Regions from separate parts of the Glutamicibacter sp. FBE19 genome, predicted to be linked through region 2. Evidence: riboswitches for the same ligand, from Rfam matches in the RefSeq annotation. Region 2 holds a riboswitch; each other region holds the start of a gene.
The links. Region 2 has a riboswitch for S-adenosylmethionine ahead of H6F58_RS00495 (substrate-binding domain-containing protein). Riboswitches for the same ligand answer to the same signal wherever they lie in the genome.

Region 1: another riboswitch for S-adenosylmethionine. It lies ahead of H6F58_RS14925 (flavin reductase family protein); the one in region 2 lies ahead of H6F58_RS00495 (substrate-binding domain-containing protein).
Region 3: another riboswitch for S-adenosylmethionine. It lies ahead of H6F58_RS09235 (methionine ABC transporter ATP-binding protein); the one in region 2 lies ahead of H6F58_RS00495 (substrate-binding domain-containing protein).
Region 4: another riboswitch for S-adenosylmethionine. It lies ahead of H6F58_RS12085 (aminotransferase class I/II-fold pyridoxal phosphate-dependent enzyme); the one in region 2 lies ahead of H6F58_RS00495 (substrate-binding domain-containing protein).

The regions. Positions count from the first base shown of each region.
Region 1 is NZ_JACKQN010000010.1:107,139-111,521, forward strand. Features, by position in the region: gene H6F58_RS14905 (acetyl-CoA hydrolase/transferase family protein) at 1-87, shown strand, start outside; gene H6F58_RS14910 (PQQ-dependent sugar dehydrogenase) at 84-1,148, opposite strand; gene H6F58_RS14915 (dihydrofolate reductase family protein) at 1,156-1,746, opposite strand; gene H6F58_RS14920 (PaaI family thioesterase) at 1,792-2,208, opposite strand; SAM riboswitch class IV at 2,580-2,697, shown strand; gene H6F58_RS14925 (flavin reductase family protein) at 2,795-3,295, shown strand; gene dnaB (replicative DNA helicase) at 3,955-4,383, shown strand, end outside.
Region 2 is NZ_JACKQN010000001.1:108,566-112,948, forward strand. Features, by position in the region: gene H6F58_RS00485 (sugar diacid recognition domain-containing protein) at 1-523, shown strand, start outside; gene H6F58_RS00490 (GntP family permease) at 781-2,142, shown strand; SAM riboswitch class I at 2,461-2,551, shown strand; gene H6F58_RS00495 (substrate-binding domain-containing protein) at 2,620-3,660, shown strand; gene H6F58_RS00500 (sugar ABC transporter ATP-binding protein) at 3,644-4,383, shown strand, end outside.
Region 3 is NZ_JACKQN010000004.1:222,504-226,886, reverse strand. Features, by position in the region: gene ggt (gamma-glutamyltransferase) at 1-611, opposite strand, end outside; gene H6F58_RS09240 (SDR family oxidoreductase) at 829-1,692, opposite strand; SAM riboswitch class I at 1,977-2,066, shown strand; gene H6F58_RS09235 (methionine ABC transporter ATP-binding protein) at 2,152-2,958, shown strand; gene H6F58_RS09230 (methionine ABC transporter permease) at 2,975-3,691, shown strand; gene H6F58_RS09225 (MetQ/NlpA family ABC transporter substrate-binding protein) at 3,734-4,383, shown strand, end outside.
Region 4 is NZ_JACKQN010000007.1:43,610-47,992, reverse strand. Features, by position in the region: gene H6F58_RS12095 (DUF1852 domain-containing protein) at 1-788, opposite strand, end outside; gene H6F58_RS12090 (LysR family transcriptional regulator) at 911-1,852, shown strand; SAM riboswitch class I at 2,085-2,175, shown strand; gene H6F58_RS12085 (aminotransferase class I/II-fold pyridoxal phosphate-dependent enzyme) at 2,263-3,567, shown strand; gene H6F58_RS12080 (cystathionine gamma-synthase) at 3,564-4,383, shown strand, end outside.

The sequences.
Region 1 (4,383 bases), on a different contig from region 2:
GGCAAGCACACCCCGCACCTGCTGGGCGAGGCCCTGTCCTGGCACCAGCGCTTCGAGCAGACCGGGGATATGCGCCCGGCCAGCTAGCCGCCGGGCTGGCCGGGATCGATGCGCACGATCCGGTCATCACCCGTCCCTGGCCGGCCGCGCCCGTCGGTGTTGTTCGTCAGCACCAGCAGCGAGCCGCCAGGATCCACCAGCACATCGCGCAGCCGGCCGAGCCGGCCATCGAGCAATTCCTGCTCGATGGCCGGCGCGTCCAGTTCCACCGCGCGCAGCACTTCGCCGCGCAGATTCGCCAGGTAGGCGGTGCCATCTAGGATCGCGATGCCGCTGGGGCTGGCCTCGGCAGGGGACCACTGCGCAATCGGGTCGGTGTACTGCCGATCTGCGCCGCCCTTCCCCTCGACTTCGGGCCAGCCATAGTTCCCGCCGGCCTTGATGATGTTCAGTTCGTCGAAGGTGTTTTGCCCGAATTCGCTGGCATACATGGTGCCATCATCGCTCCATGCCAGGCCCTGCACATTGCGGTGCCCATAGCTGTAGACGAGGGAATTCTCGAAGGGATTGTCCTCCGGGACGCTTCCATCGGGTGCCATGCGCAGGATCTTGCCGCCCAGCGCCTGCAGGTCCTGGGCTTGCCCAGGGTTGGACGCATCGCCCACGCTCGCGTAGAGCATTCCATCCGGTCCGATGGCCAGCCGCCCGCCGTTGTGGATATTGGCCGAGGGCAGGGAATCCAGCAGGGTCCGCGGAGCCGACAATGACAGGTTTCCGGCGCTGCCTTGCACGGTGAATTGCTGAATGCGGTTACCGGATTCCGCGGTGGAATACGCGTAGAGCTGGTCCGGCGCTAGGAAGGCCAGGCCCAGCAGCCCGCCTTCGCCTCTCGCTGCGAGATCATCGATCCGGGCCACTTCGCGGCTCTGTCCGGACTGCGAAACCTCCAGGATCCTCCCGGAATCGCGTTCGCTGACCAGCAAGCTGTCCTGGACGTAGACCATGGACCACGGAGCTTCCAAGCCGGTGGCCAGTGGTTCTGGAGCGGTGTGCGATTCGGCAGCTGGACTTGGAAGTGGTGTTGGCGTGGAGCATCCGGCGAGGAACACTGCGCCGAGCAGCAGGCATGTGTCCCGGATGTGCTTCATCGGGTGGCTATGCGTGCGCCGGCTGATGGCGCGTCGGGCGATACGTCAGTTCCTGGATCCGCCCGTCCAAAAGCTTTGAATCGACAAGTTCCAGGTCATAGTCGTCGACCCCTCCGAGTACCGGAGCAGAGCCGCTATGCCCGGTCAGCACCGGGAAGATGCTCACCTGGATGAAGTCCACAAGACCTGCCGCCAGCAGCGAATGGTTCATGGCCAGGGAACCGTGGGAGCGCAGCGGCACATCTGAGGTTTCCTTGAGCTGGGCGACGACTTCCAAGGCATCAGCGCGCTCCAGCGTGGCATTAGGCCAAGACAGCGGCTCAACCAAGGTGGTGGAGATGACGGTGGCGGGCTTGTCGTGCAAAGCCACGCCCCACGCGTCTTCAACCTCGGGATTCATCTCGATTTCTGCCCAGAAGAGACTAAACAAGCGGAAGGTGTTGGCTCCGAAAACCATGCGGCATGGGGGAGTGTAGAGCCCGAGGCGATGGGCCAACAGCTCTGGCCCCTGTTTTCCCCAGTAGCCACCCCAATCGCTGCCTGCACTGCCGAAGCCATCAAGGCTGCTGAACACGTCAAAGGTATAGGTGGCACTCATGGCAAGCCTCCGAAGCTGATCCGCTAGGTGCCACCTAGGATACGCTCAGGCGCTGGGCATATCTACGTTTTGGGTGCGCAATTGTCCGCGCGAGAGTTCCTTTCCGCTGGCCTCGTCGGTGATGACAACTTCCCACAACTGCTGGGTCTTGCCTTGGAACAGCGCCTTGGCCGCAACCTGCACGCGCGCACCGGTAGTGGGACGCAGGAAGTCGGTGGCATTGTGAACGCCCACAGCAAATTGATTGCGCTCTGAGACCGCGTAGCTGGCGCCAACGCTGCCGGCGCTTTCAATCATGGAGGCATAGACACCTCCATGTACGACGCCCCACGGGGTGTGGTGCTCTTCATTGAGATCGGCATGGCCTCGCACGGAAGTGGCGGTGATGTCGTCAAAGACCAGGCCAATGCTGTCAGTGAAGCGGCTGGTCTTGTCGGGGATTCGCTGTGCTGGGGAACTCACGGGTGACTCCAAAAGTGTCGGGGCGCGGTGCGCCTGTTCGAGTGGTGGGGCTTGCGGTTCAATTATTTGCACTTTACCTGCTGAAGTACGCGGCAATCCTTGCGGGAAGATCCTTGATGGCGAACCCTGGCGCCGATTTTCCACGAAGCGCAGATGCCGGAAGATATTTAGCCGTGCCATAAGTTAATGCGTTACGACGAAGATCACACCTTCATGGCCGGCTGAAGTGCCTGAAGCGGTCCGAATTGGTGAATAAAGGACTGTTCCGTGACCCTAAAACTGAGCCACTGTCGAATATTTTGTTGAATATTGCGATTTGAGAAGTGAATTGTTTGACGGTGCTTCGTCATGAGTCATATTGTTTTAAGCAGAATCAAGAGCATCAGCTAAAAGCCCTGGCTTGCTGATCGGCAACCCTCTCAACGGTAGTGGGGTGCTCCAGGTGAGGATTCGGTTTTGCGCCAAATAGTGTCAGAACAAGTACCGCGCACGGCGTGAAACCTCAGTGGCAACCGGATTCGGATCATCCCGAACCGCTGTTCCCGCTGGGTCTGACGCGGTGGGCAAGAACCGAAGGAATCGAGCCATGTCATTGAATCGTGAACTTGACCCGCTAACCCTACGCAAGGTTTTCGCTCAACATCCCTCAGGCGTGGCCGCTCTGTGTGCAGAAGTGGACGGCGTGAAAACCGGCATCGTTGCATCCTCATTCACTGTCGGGGTTTCGCTGGAGCCGGCATTGGTGATGTTTGCAGTCCAGAAGACCTCCAACACCTGGCCGAAACTGCGCGAGGCCAGCCACATTGGTGTTTCGGTTCTCAGCGATCTCAATGGAGGGGTCTGCGCGCAGATCGCTTCGAAGAAGGGCGATCGATTCCTCGGCGTGGATACCGTGGTTTCCGAGCAGGGCGCTCTGTTCATTGAAGAGTCCACCCTCTGGCTGGAAACGTCGATTTACAACGAAGTCGAAGCTGGTGACCACTGGGTTGTGCTTTTGGAGGTGCATGGGCATCACACATCACTGCACTCGCCGCAGATCTTCCATGATTCCCGATTTCATTCAATCCCAGTTCCTGAGCTCGTCTAAATCTTCTGAGGGGTAGTTTCCCGAAGGCCCGGCGTGGATTCCCTGATGGTGATCTGCTCCGGGCCTTGTCGCGTTTCGGGACGCGTTCAACGCCAGGCAAATAGTTATCCACGGTGTGGATCGCGACCGCTACGCGAAAATGTGGACTATTGGCCATAACTTGCCGAGTTGGCCGTGCTAAAGGCCGGTGACTAAGCCTTTTATGATTCCGTAGATATCCACATGGTTATCCACACGACTGTGGGCATGATGTGCAGAACTGTGTGAAAACTGCAATAAACCCTGTATTGCGGGCGTTTTTGGGTGTTGATAACTACTGGGAACATATCGCTATCTTCAATAAAATATTTACCTGTCCACAGATGTGAAAATACAAAAAGCCTAGTCAATAACTATTACTGTTGGGTACTTGACAATAATCCACAGGGTTCTCCCCAGACAGTGAACAGGCTAGTCCACAGCTGAGGGTATGTTATGCACAAGACCTGTGGATAATGGGGTTTACGTGGGTAAACATCGGCCCTACTGTTGGCTTTGGGGCAGAAATATCCACAGACGTAATCCATTGAACTGTTGGCATCAACTAGCAGGTTGGAACGTTGCCATCTGGCAAGGAAGATTTTTCCCCCTGGGGTCAATAGGGGATGGAAGTGTCTGCAATGAGTGCTGAGCCGGTTTACGAAGGACGAGAATCCGACGCAGGGCGCAAGCCGCCACAGGACGTCGAAGCCGAGATGTCCGTGCTCGGTGGCATGATGCTATCCAAGGACGCCATCGCCGACGTCGTTGAGGCGCTGCGCGGAACCGACTTCTACCGTCCGGCTCACGAATCCATCTACGAAGCCATTATCGATTTGTACGGCCGAGGCGAACCTGCCGATGCCGTGACCGTGGCCGACTTGCTGACCAAGCGCGGCGAAATTTCCCGCGTGGGTGGCGCTGCCTACCTTCACAACCTCATTCAGCAGGTGCCCACCGCCGCTAACGCCGGCTACTATGCAGAAATCGTGCGCGAGCGCGCCGTCTTGCGCCGCCTGGTGGACGCCGGAACCCGCATCGTCCAGATGGGCTACTCGCCCGATGGAGAA
Region 2 (4,383 bases):
AGCTGCCGCGGAAGGCATGCGCACCTCATGGGTCAGCCTGTTCGGCGCGCACTGGCGGCTGCGGGCAAGCACCGATGATGCAGCAGGTCAGCCCGCGAAACCGAGCGATCGTTTTCTTGGCGGAGCGGATGCTTTCGATGCCGGAGCGCTGTTGGCGCAGGCCGAAATGATGCGCACCCTGGTGGCGCGTCCTGCGCTGCTTCCGCAACGGGCACACCGGGAGATCTGGAATCAGGACATCGCCGTGGCCGTTGCACGGACTCCGGCGCGGAGCCTGGCCTATCTTGCGGCACCGGCCCGGGCGCTGAATCAAGAACAGGCAAAAACCCTGCTGGTGGTCGCCGCGGCATCCGCCATGTCGCAGGCCGCCGAAGCCTTGCACATTCACCGCAATACCCTGGTGCAGCGGCTGGAAAGGATCGGCCAGGTCACCGGCGCCGATATTCGCCAAGCCAATGAATCGCTGCGGCTGCAGCATGCCGTGTACGCGCGCATTGCACTTGACGAGATGCAGATTTTCTAGCGGCACCAGCAGCACCAGGCGAGCCTCGATAAATTCCGTCTGCCGAGGGGCGTGCACATATTCTTGCAGGACCATGCCGGGAAACCCGGTCGCATGCCCATAGGCAATCCGGCGCCGGTTTCCTACTATTGGCACATCACCTGCTGTTCAGGGTCGGCGAAACCGAAGAAATCCGGGCCTGGCTGATCCAACCCCCAGAGCTTGAGCCGCTTTGCTGGACAGCGATCCACACATAGTGGCAAAGGAGCCAACCTGCCGTGTACGAACTCATTGTTCTCTTGATCCTCGTGGTCGCCATTGTGCTGGTGACCGCACGCTGGAAAATCAGCCCCTTCCTCGCGTTGATTGGCGCAGCTATCCTTGCCGCCTTCGCCTACAGGATTCCCCTGGCCGAAGTGGCGGGCACCGTCACCACCGCCTTCGGCACCACCATGGGCAATATCGGCCTGGTCATCCTCTTCGGCACGATGATCGGCATCATCCTGGAACGATCGGGCGCCGCAATCTCCATGGCCGACGCGCTGATCAAGGTCCTGGGAACCAGGTTCCCCAATCTGACCCTGACAATCATTGGCTACATTGTCTCGATTCCGGTCTTCTGCGATTCGGGCTACGTGGTGCTGAACTCGCTGCGCAAAGCCATCACCCTTCGCACCGGCGTATCGGGGCTGGCTACTTCGGTGGCGCTGATGACCGGCCTGTACGCCACGCACACCATGGTTCCGCCAACCCCCGGCCCGCTGGCGGCGGCCGAGAGCATCGGCATTGCCGATAACCTCGGGCTGATCATTGCCGTTGGCCTTCCGGTGGCAGCCATCTCCGCGTTGGCCGGCCTGTTTTATGCCAGCCGCTTCAACAAGTCCCAATGGACCGCCTTGCCGTCGGAAGACGAGAATGATCTGGCAGACCTGGACTACGAGCAGCTGCGCGCAAGCTTCGGCAAGCTGCCGCATCCGGCCTTGGCCTTCCTGCCGATCCTGGTGCCGCTGGTTTTGATCTGTGCCTCATCTATCGCCAAGCTGCCATCCCAGCCGCTGGGCGGGGGAACGCTGGTTGAAGTCCTCTCGTTCCTCGGCACGCCGGTGATCGCCCTGATTTTCGGCCTGCTCTCGGCCACTTTGCTGTTGCGCGGCGAGAACAAGCTGGGCGATTTTAATGAGCAGATGCACGAATCGGTGCGCACCGCTGCCCCGATCTTGCTGATTACCGGGGCTGGCGCCGCATTGGGCGCGGTGCTGGCCGCCTCGGAGCTGACCACGATTCTCTCCGACTCGCTGAGCGGACTCGGCCTGGGCCTGGCGGTGCCGTTCCTGATTGCCGCCGCCCTGAAGTCGGCGCAGGGATCGTCCACGGTATCGATGGTGACCACCTCCGCGCTGGTCGCGCCGATGCTCGGTTCGCTGGGGCTGGATTCCGAATTGGGAATGGTGCTCAGCGTCCTGGCGGTGGGTGCCGGTGCGATGGTTGTCTCGCACGCGAATGACTCGTACTTCTGGGTGGTCTCGCAGCTCAGCCGGATTCCGGTGATCACTGCATACAAGACCCTCAGCGTGGCTACGGCAATCCAGGGCACCGCGGCCTTTGCAACGGTCTGGATCCTGGGGGCGGTCCTGCTCTAGCGCACTGCTGAATACACCCCGGGCACCGCGCCATCATCGAACCCTTCCTTGATGGCGCGGTGCACTGTTTTTAAGGGAGCTCAGAAACGGCCAGCCTGCTACGCCAAAGCCATGATGGGCTGGTGCGGGTCAGGGGTGCTCACGCCAAGAACAATGTGAATTAGACGCCGTAATATGCGGAAATATGACGCTGATTTAGCGCCTGCCCGCCGCCTCCCAGCCTTGCCAGCCCGGGATTTGTGAAGAGATCTGACGCAGTGTTCCCTCCAGTGACGCGTTGATGGCAAGCTCCCGGGATCAATGCTTGACTCGGATAACACCCCATCCAGAGCGGCTGAGAGACCTGGCTCCACGACGCCGCAGCAAGCCTGCCTCCTGCAGATAGTGCTAACGCCAGGTTCGATGGAGCTCCCGGGGCAAGAAGCGTGAACTTCTGTTCGGGATCCCTCGGTTCGATATGTCCAAGAGAGGGACGGCATGACTCGCACTCGCCCGAACACCCTGAAATTTGTGGCTGCCGCACTCGCAGCAACCACGCTGCTCTCCGGTTGCTCGCTGAAGGAACCACGCCCCGAAGCCGCGCCGGCCGTGGCGCCAAGCAGCAACCCGCAAACCGAACAGAAGCTCGACGATGTTCCTTCGATCGAGGGCAAAAAAGTGGGCATCGCGGCCAAGGACATCCTGCACGACTACTCGCGCGTGGTGTATCAGCAAATCCAAGAACGCATCAAGGAGCTCGGCGGAGAGGTCATTGCCACCCAGGCCGAAGCCAAGGACGAGAAGCACGTTTCGGACGTGGAAAATCTCATTACCCAGTCGCCCGATGCCATCGTGGTGATCCTGGGCGATGCCCAGACGCTCACCCCGGCCCTGGCCAAGGTGGATGCTGCAGGAATTCCGCTGTTCACCATCGACTTCCAGAGCGAGTACTCGAAGAACAACGTCACCAGTGATAACTGGAACGTCGGCACCACCCTGGCTCGCACCATGGCCGAGGACCTGCACGGCAAGGGCAAGATCCTGGTCTTCAACGGCTTCCCGGGCGTGACGCCCTGCCGGATCCGCTACAACAGCCTGAACCTGGTGCTCGAAGACTACCCGAATATCGAGAAGATCACCCCGGAACTGCAGGACAAGTACGAAGGCACCATCGAAGATGCCAAGAACCAGATCCAGGATCAGCTGCGCAGGCTGCCCGAAGGCGAAGTGGATGCGATCTGGTCCTGCTGGGATATGCCGCTGATCGGCGCCGCGCAGGCTATCGATCCCACCGATAATGACATCAAGCTCTATGGAGTCGACGCGGAACCCGGGGCACTGGACTTGATCGCGAATCCGCAGAGCTCCTACCAGTTCACCGTCGCCCAGCCCACCAAGCAGATTGCTGCCACCTCGGCCACGAATATTGCGCTGTTCCTCAACGGGCAAGCCGACCAGGTACCAAGCACCAGCTACGCCGAGCCGATTTTTGTGGACAAGGACAACGTGAATCAGGTGCGCAATGACAACGGAATCTAGCCTGCTGCTGAGCATGGCCGGGATCGGCAAATCCTTTGGCGCCGTCACCGTGCTGGACGATGTCCACCTGCAGCTGCGGGCCGGGGAAGTGCTCGGCCTGGTAGGTGAAAACGGTGCCGGAAAATCAACCCTGATCAAGATCCTCACCGGGTTGTACACCCTGGATTCGGGGCAGATCGAGCTTGCTGGACAGGCGGTGCAGATACGGCGCCCGGCCGATGCCGAAGCGCTGGGCATTGAGGTGATCCACCAGGACCGCCACCTGGCCGGGCGCCTGACCGTCGCCGAACAGCTGTATCTTGGCACATCCAGAAACCGCGGTTTATGGCGCCACGAGCGCACCGTGCAAGAGGCGGCCCGGGCGGATATCCTGCGGACCACCGGCCAGGAGCTGGACACCGCGGCCTTTGTCGACGAGCTGAGCGTTGCCCAGCAGCAGCTGATCCAGATTGCCCGCGCCGTGCTGGCCGAACCCAAGGTGCTGATTCTTGATGAGCCGACCGCGCCCTTGGCCAATGACGAGGTCGAGCAGCTCTTCGGCACCATCGGGCACCTGCGTGATCGCGGGGTGGGGATTATTTTCATCTCCCACTATCTCCAGGAACTGCAGCAGGTCACCGACCGGATCACGGTGCTGCGCAACGGCAGGAATGCCGGGGATGCCAGCTTTGCGCACGGCGACAGCATTTCAGATGTCATCGGCTTGATGCTGGGCAGCCAGGT
Region 3 (4,383 bases), on a different contig from region 2:
GTGGAGCCGAAGGCTTCGAAGCGTTCCTTGTTGTCCAAGGTTTGTTCCCGGAAGGTCTCATCAACAACAAAACCGCGGGAAGCCACCTGGGTCGCCGGACGCAGCACCTGCTTCAGGCTTTGCGAGCCCCAATTGTCCAGGGCACGCTGCCAGGTGGCTACGGTCCCCGGAACGCCCACGGCAACACCGCTGGTGACCAGTTCCGGAGTGAAGTTGTAGGGCTCGCCGGTCGCCGGATCAATAAATGCGTCCTGAGGGGTAGCAGCTGGGGCAGTTTCACGCCCATCGATGGTGCTGACCTTGCCGGAAGCCGCGTCGTAATACAGGAAATAGCCGCCACCGCCGACACCCGCGCTGTATGGTTCGGTCACGCCCAGCGCCGCCGCTGTGGCGACCGCGGCGTCTACCGCGTTGCCTCCCTTGCGCAGTACCTCGATGCCTGCCGCTGATGCTTCCGGATCTACCGAAGAGACCGCGCCACCGGTGCCGGTGGCCGTGGGATTCTTTTCGGTGTGCCGTGGATCGGCGCTCGCCGGGATCGCGCTGAATGCGCCAAGGCCCAGGGAGAGAATCGCGGCGCCAGCCAGGGCGCGCAAACTTGATCGTTGCATACTCTGATCTCCTGAAAAGGTGGGGATGAAGTATGCGTCAATTTACGGGAAGGACTGGATTCGCCAGCGTTGTGACACGCGCCATTTTGTATTGCATGCTCTATTTCCGCGCTGGTCGAAGGATTATTTTGCGCTATGCCGTTAAAACCCGGAGGCAACCAGCGGCCCATGAATCGTCCTGGCTGATTGCCTCCAACGGTGAAAATACCAGCCTGCCTTAGCGGGCCAGGGCGTCCTTGATCGCCTTGCCAAGGGAGGTAGGCGCGCGGCCAATGAGCCGTGCCAAGTCCCCGGAATGCACTTCCAGGGCGCCTTCGCGAATGCGCAGGTCCGTATCCACCAGAATGTCAGCGAACACCGCGGGAACACCTGATTCGGTGTAGATCTCAACCAGCTTTTCAGGGTCCATATCCTGGTAGGCGACATCTTGTCCCGCGGCAGCGCCGACAGCCCCGGCGAGCTGGCTGAGGGTGAAAGGCTTGTCCCCGCCCAGTTCGTAGATCTTCCCGGCTTCCCCGGCTTCCGAGAGCAATACCGCAGCAGCCGCCTCGGCATAGTCCGCGCGCGTGGCGGCGCTGATCTTGCCGTCGGCCGCGGCGCCGAGCACGACTTTGCTGTTCAGGTAGCCCAGGAGCTGATCGGTGTAATTTTCCGTGTACCAGCCGTTGCGCAAGAGGACGTAGCCGATGCCGGAACCAGCCAGCAGGTGTTCGGTGGCGATATGCTCCTGCGCCAGTTTCATGTTGCCGGTGAGGGCATTGGCGATGGAGGTGTAGGCGATGAGCTTGACGTTGACGCGTTGCGCAGCGGTGATGACATTTTCATGCTGGGTTGCCCGCTGGCCCACTTCGCTGCTCGAAACCAGCAACAGCTTGTCGACGCCCTCCAGCGCGGCGACCAGGCTGGCCTCCACGTTGTAATCGGCGACGCGCGTCTGAAGACCTTTGCCGGCCAGGGGTTCCAGCTTCTCTTCCGAACGGCCGATGGCAACCAGCTGGGCGGGGTCGGCTCCGCGCTGCAGCAATGCATCGATGACCAGTCGTCCAAGTTGTCCGGTGGCACCGGTAATTGCGATCTTCATGAAGTCCTCTCGTAGGTTTGCACTCCAGTACAACCACGGCGCCCAGCACAGAATTCCCGCACCATGATCGCTGGCGCATCGATGGCCAGAGGTGCAAGTTCTTCAAGCCTTTTCGTCTTAAAGGGAGCAAGTGACGAAATATTTCGTATTGCTACGCGGATTATTGCGTGATTCCTTTCCCGGTCCGTCCGAACTGCGACTTCATGACGCTGATTGACGTAACGTTTGCCGGCTTGCATCCATGGAGGACAGACTTGAATTGTTCGGGCGGTACAACCGAACACACACCATCCAGAGCGACTGAGAGATCTGGCTCAACGACGTCGCAGCAACCACCCGTAAGGGAGCGGTGCTACAGCCAGGACCGATGGAGTACTTTCACTTCGCGACGGAAAAATCTGTCCCCAGCAGATGGTTTCTTGCGAAGTACGCTCCGCATAACCAAGCATCAAGGGAGCGATGATGATTCGTCTTGAGAACGTAACAACAACCTTCGGCAAAGGCCGCGACCAGTTCACGGCCGTCAAGGATGTCACGCTGGATATTCAAGCCGGAAGCATTCACGGTATTATCGGTTTTTCCGGTGCCGGCAAATCCACGCTGTTGCGCAATATCAATTTGCTCCAGCGCCCGACCTCGGGCCAGGTCTTTGTTGACGGCGTAGAACTGACCGGGCTGAGCGAAGGCGAGTTGCGCAAGCAGCGCCATGAGATCGGGATGATCTTCCAGCACTTCAACCTGCTGAACAATCGCACCGCGCAACAGAACGTTGAACTGAACCTGAAGTTCGCCGGTGTGCCCAAGAAACAACGCCGCGAACGTGCCCTGGAAGCACTATCCATCGTGGACCTCGCCGACAAGGCGTCCGCCTATCCTGGACAGCTCTCGGGTGGGCAGAAGCAGCGCATCTCCATCGCCCGCGCGCTGGTCACCGAGCCCAAGGTCTTGTTGTGCGATGAACCTACCAGCGCGGTGGATCCGCGAACCACTACCTCGGTGCTCCAGTACCTCAGCGACATTAACGCCAGCCTTGGCATCACCACCGTTATCGTCACCCACGAAATGAATGTCATTAAGGCCATCGCCGACAAGGTCTCGGTGATGGAAGACGCCGCGGTCGTGGAAGAGTTCGCCCTGAGCTCGCTGCAAGAACCAGGCTTTGAACCAAAGACGCCTATCGGCCGCTACCTGATCAGCGATGAAATCACGCTGAACCGCCAGCCCAAGCAGGCCCAAGACCTTGCCGCCAACGTAACCCGCGTATAGAGAACCTGGATTACCAATGAACTTCACTTCAGTAGTGCTAGCCACGAGCAACGGCAGCGCAGCAGCATTCAGCCTTGACCGCATTGTGGAACTGGCCCCGGAAATCTGGGTGGCCATGGCACAGACCTTTGCGATGCTGCTGGTTTCGATCCCGATCGCCATTCTCTTGGGAACCCCGCTGGGCATCTGGCTCTATTCGATGTCTCCCAACGGCTTGCGCCCGCGTCCGCGAGTGCACAAGATTGTTGACGGGCTGGTGAATACGATCCGCTCCTTCCCATTCCTCATCTTGCTGATCGCCATTATTCCGTTCACCCGATTTGTTGTGGGAACGACCATTGGCACCGCCGCGGTCATCGTGCCGCTGACCATCAACGCGATCCCGTATTTTGCCCGTTTTGTGGAGCAGAACATCAGCCAGCTGGGCAACGGAGTGGTCGAAGCCGCGCAGGCCATGGGAGCCACGCGCGGGCAGATCATCCGCGAAGTGCTGCTGGTCGAAGCCAAGCCGGCGCTGCTGTCTTCCATCACCATCATGACGGTCAGCTTCATCTCGTACTCGGCCATGGCCGGTCTCGTTGGCGGCGGCGGCATCGGCGACTTCGCCATCCGCTACGGCTACTACCGCTATGAAACCGGAGTCATGCTGCTGGCCATCGTCTTGATGATCCTGCTGGTCCACGCAGTTCAATTCTTCGGAACCCGGCTATCGCGCGCCGCTGACAAGCGCTAAACACTGAACCACTCAACTCGCATTTCATCAAAGGACAACACCATGGCTTTATCCCGCCGCACCTTTTTGACCTTCACCGCCGGCTCCGCCGCAATTCTCGCACTGACTTCTTGCGGCCTGGTAGGCGGCCCAGAGGCCAGCTCGGGGGATAAGACCATCAAGGTCATCGTCACCGAATCGGCTCCATCCCAGGAACCAACCAAAATCGCCCAGAAGCTGCTGGCTGAAAAGGGCTGGACCCTGGAAGCCACCTATGTCACCGACATCGTGCAGCCAAACCACGTGGTGTCCAACGGCGAATACGATGCCAACTTCTTCCAGCACGGTGCCTACCTTGAACAATTCAAGAAGGACCAGAACGTCGACGTGGAGCCGGCCTTCTACATGTACAGCTCGCCGGCAGGCGTGTACTCGAAGAAGTACGACGACATCAAGGACCTGCCCAACGGTGCGACCATTGCCCTTCCTGTGGATACCGCCAACAACGGCCGCGCGTTGGCGCTGCTGGATCGGGCCGGGCTCTTGAAGGTCACCGAAGGCAAGAGCGTGATCCACCTGTCGCAGAACGACATCCTGGAGAACCCCAAGAACTTCAAATTTGTCGAGGTGGATCAGCAGTCGCTGTCCAAGACGCTTCCCGACGTGGATGCAGGATTCCTCTTCGCCCGCCTCGGTGCGGAAATCGGGCTCAC
Region 4 (4,383 bases), on a different contig from region 2:
ATCTCCGGGCGGTAGATCTTCTGGAAGGTCTCCATGGTGCTGATCAGGCTAATCAGCTGCAGGTTCGTGTAATCGTTGAGCAGGTCGCCACGGAAGTAAAAGGCCAGTGGCGCAACGGCACCCGGCGGCATGAAGTAGCGAACGCTCAAGCCCATCTTGCCGAAGTACGCATCGGTGAGCGAGTTCTCGTCCTGCTGGTATTCCAAGCCGAGCACTGGATGGCTGTTGCCAGTGCGGAAATAAGTCTTGGAGGTGGAGACGCTGATGCAGACCACCGGCAGCTGGGCAAAACGCTCACGGTATGCCTGTGAGTTCAAAAAATGCTGGAAGAGCTGTCCATGGAGATCACCAAAATCTTCGGGAAGCACCGGAGATCCGCTGTCATTACACGATGCTGGGAGCACAACGCTGAAGTCGTAATCGCGGACATAAGAAGAAAAATTATTGCCGACCATGCCCTGGGACCGAGTGCCGGTGAGTTTATCCACGATCGTGGTTTCAAGCACTTCTAAAAGAGGAAATTGCTGGTCGGTATTATCGGCAGAAAAATGCACATTTGCGGAAATGATTTCCAATTCAAGAGAATAGCGGTCGCCCTGGGGATTGTCCCAGTGAGCCAAGGAATTGAACCGGCGGTTGATCATCGTCAGGGCGTTGCGCAAGTTCTCTTCGCGGCGCTCTCCGCGTGCCAAATTAGCGAAGTTTGTCGTGGTGCGCGAATTCGCCGAAGGGGAGTAATTCTCGTCAAATCTGGTGGTGCTAATGCTGAAATTCAATTCGTCTGCCATGATGGCCAATCTGTATTTGGGAGGCCTGGGCAGGCCGAGGGGAAGTCGTTGCGTCAATCATGCAGGGTGATTCTTGATATCAGGTAACTCGATATAACTATGGATTCATATAGACTCTGGCTATGGTTCAGGGAACAAATGGCTTGACACTGCAGCAGCTGCGCTATTTCGTGGCGGTAGCCTCCGAGGGGTCCATCTCGGCTGCCGCCGACTTGATTTACGTCGCGCAGCCCAGCATGTCGGCGGCGATGAAGGAGCTTGAATCGAGGGTGGGGCGCACCTTGCTGGTGCGCTCGGCCAGGGGAGTGACGCTCACCGCCGAAGGAGCAGAATTCCTTGGCTACGCCCGGCAGGTCCTGGAGCAAGTGGAGCTGCTGGAGCACCGCTACCTCGGACGGCCCTCCGCCAGGCGCCTGCTGGGCGTCTCCACCCAGCACTACTCATTTTCGGTGGACGCCTTTGTCCGGATGGTCCAGGCCAGCGGCGCCGAGGAGTACCAGTTTTCGCTCCGCGAGACGCGCACCGAACAGATCATCGAGGACGTGCGCACCCTGCGCAGCGACATCGGGATCCTGTACCGCAATGACTTCAACCGCAAGGTCATCGACAAGCTGCTGCGCGAATCCCGGCTGGCCTTCCACCCGCTGTTCCTGGCTGATCCGCACATCTTCATCTCGCGCAGCAACCCGCTGGCCACCCGGGACCAGGTCACCCTCGAAGACCTCGAGGACCTGCCCCGGCTGACCTTCGACCAGGGCGCGAATAATTCCTTCTACTTCGCCGAGGAGGTGCTCTCCACGCGCTCCAGCCAACGCGAAATCCAGGTTTCGGACCGCGCCACCATCTTCAACCTCATGATCGGCCTGGGCGGGTACACGATCTCCACCGGCATCATCAGCGACGAGCTTGATCCCTCCATCGTTGCCATCCCGCTGGCGATCGAGGAGCGCATCGAGATCGGCTGGATTGACCACGCAGCCATTCCGCTGACCGACCAGGCCCAGCGCTACCTGCAAGAAGTCCGTGCGGTGGTCGCCAGCTTTGGGGTCGAGGTGCTCGGCTGAGCCGCCCACGGCGTAACTCCCGGTCATCGAGTACCGGTCTATCGTCATAAACTTCGGCAAAAACCTTGAAATCACGCAGGTTCTGCTCAAAGTGATGCGTCATAAAGTGGTGCCAGCCACCGCGTCATCATGACAAGTTCACGACATATGAAGCTTGGCGGCCTTGTATGAAGCTGGCCGCCCGATGGCGCTTGCGCCGTTTGCGGCCCGTGGCCAACCATGGAAGAACAACAAACCATCAAGAGCGACTAAGAGATCTGGCTCGTTGACGTCGCAGCAACCATCGGGAAACCGAAAGGTGCTAATGCCAGGAACGATGGAGCAGTTCCGAACGCGCTTTTGCGTGATGTGCTTCGTGTTGCCACACGATGCCTATCGGTGCACTCCCTCGCAGAGAACGAGGAGGAGCTATGAGCCAAGGAACCGACGCGGTCCACGCCGGATATCGCCCGAGCGGAGACTTCCGCCCGATGCTGCCGCCACTGCACAATTCCGCAGCCTACCAATTCCAGTCGCATGCCGAAGCGATCGAGAAGTTCGCGTTGCGCCAGGCCGGTTTCACCTACTCGCGCACCGGCAATCCCACCGTCTCGATCCTCGAGCAGCGAGTGGCCGCGCTGGAAGGCGGCGCCCAGGCGGTAGCCACCGCCACCGGCCAGTCCGCGGTAGCCCTGTCCCTCCTGGCCCTGACCCAGGGACCCAAGCACATCGTGGCCTCCTCCTCGCTCTACGGCGGCACCGTGGACCTGTTCACCGACACCTTCGCCGACTTCGGCATCCGCATCAGCTTTGTCGACCAGGCCGATCCGGCCGCCTGGTCCGGGGCCATCGAGGAAGACACCCGGGCGTTCTTCCTGGAGTCGGTCTCCAACCCGCTGTGCACCGTGGCCGATCTTCCCGCCATCGCGGCCATCGCCCATGAGCACAACATCCCGGTGGTGGTCGATAACACCCTGGCCACCCCGCTGAATGTGCGGCCACTGGATTTCGGCGCGGACATCGTGGTGCACTCGGCCACCAAGGGCCTGGCCGGACACGGTTCTGTTTTGGGCGGGATCGTCGTGGACTCGGGCAAATTCGACTTCTCCGACGCCGCCCGCTGGCCGCAGATCGCCGCCCCGCGCGTGCGGCTGAACAACACCTCGCTGCTTGAGCGCCACGGATCGGCCGCCTACGCGATGCTGGTGCGCTCCAAATTCCTGCACGACCTGGGCCCGACCCTCGCCCCGGCTAGCGCCCAGGGGATCCTCGCCGGCATCGAAACCCTGCCGGTGCGCGCCGCACATGTGCAGCGCAGCGTCACCACGCTGATCGGCGAGCTCCTGGCGCACCCGGGCATTGTGGCCATCCACCACCCCTCGCTGTCCACCCACCCGAGCCACGAGCTGGCCAAGAAGATCACGCCCAAGGGCACCGGCTGCGTGCTGGCCATCGAGCTGGCCCATCCCACGCTGGTCTCCCCGCTGATCGACGGGCTGAAACTGATTTCGCTGGCCGCCAATGTGGGGGACACCCGCACCATGATCTCCCACCCGGCCACCATGACCCACTGCCGGCTCTCCGAGCAGCAGCTGGCCGCCGCCGGGCTGAACACCGCCACCCTGCGCCTGTCGGTCGGCCTGGAAGACCCCGCCGACCTGCTCGCCGATCTCACCCAGGCCCTTGACCACGCACTGGAGAAGGCCCTGGCCCCGCAAACCCAAGGAGCATCATGAGCGGCTTCAACACCCAGGCCGTCCACGCCGGCCAGCACAAGGACCCGCACACCGGCGCGGTCGTGCCGCCGATCTACCAGACCAGCACCTTCATCCAGGACGGCATCAACGTGCTGCGCTCCGGACATGAATACTCCCGCGGCTCGAATCCCACCCGCGACGGGTTCCAGGACCAGCTCACCGCCCTGGAAGGCGGGGCCGCCGGCTTCGCCTTCGCCTCCGGCATCGCCGCCGAAGACGCGCTGCTGCGCGCGGTGCTCGAACCGGGCGACCACATCATCCTGGGCGCCGACGGCTACGGCGGCACCAACCGGCTGATCTCCAAGCTGCACAGCAAGTGGGGGATCACCTCTTCGGCGGTGGATATCACCAGCCTGGATTCGGTGCGCTCCGCGGTGCGCCCGAACACCGCGCTGCTCTGGGTGGAGACCCCCTCCAACCCGCTGCTGGGCATCGCCGACCTGGCCGGCTGGGCGGACATCGCCCGCGAGCATGGCGCCCTGCTGGTGGTGGACAATACCTTCGCCACTCCTTATCTGCAGCGCCCGCTGGATTTCGGCGCCCACGCGGTGGTCCACTCCACCACCAAATACATTGGCGGGCACTCCGATGTGCTCGGCGGCGCGGTGATCGTGGCCGACCACATCTTCCGCGGGCAGACCCTGGCCGAAGCGGTGGGCTACCAGCAGTTCGCCGGCGGAGCTGTGGCCGGCCCGCAGGATTCCTACCTGGCCGCCCGCGGGCTGAAAACCCTGGGCCTGCGCATGGAGCGCCACTGCGCCTCGGCCGATACCCTGGCCCGCTGGCTCGATGCGC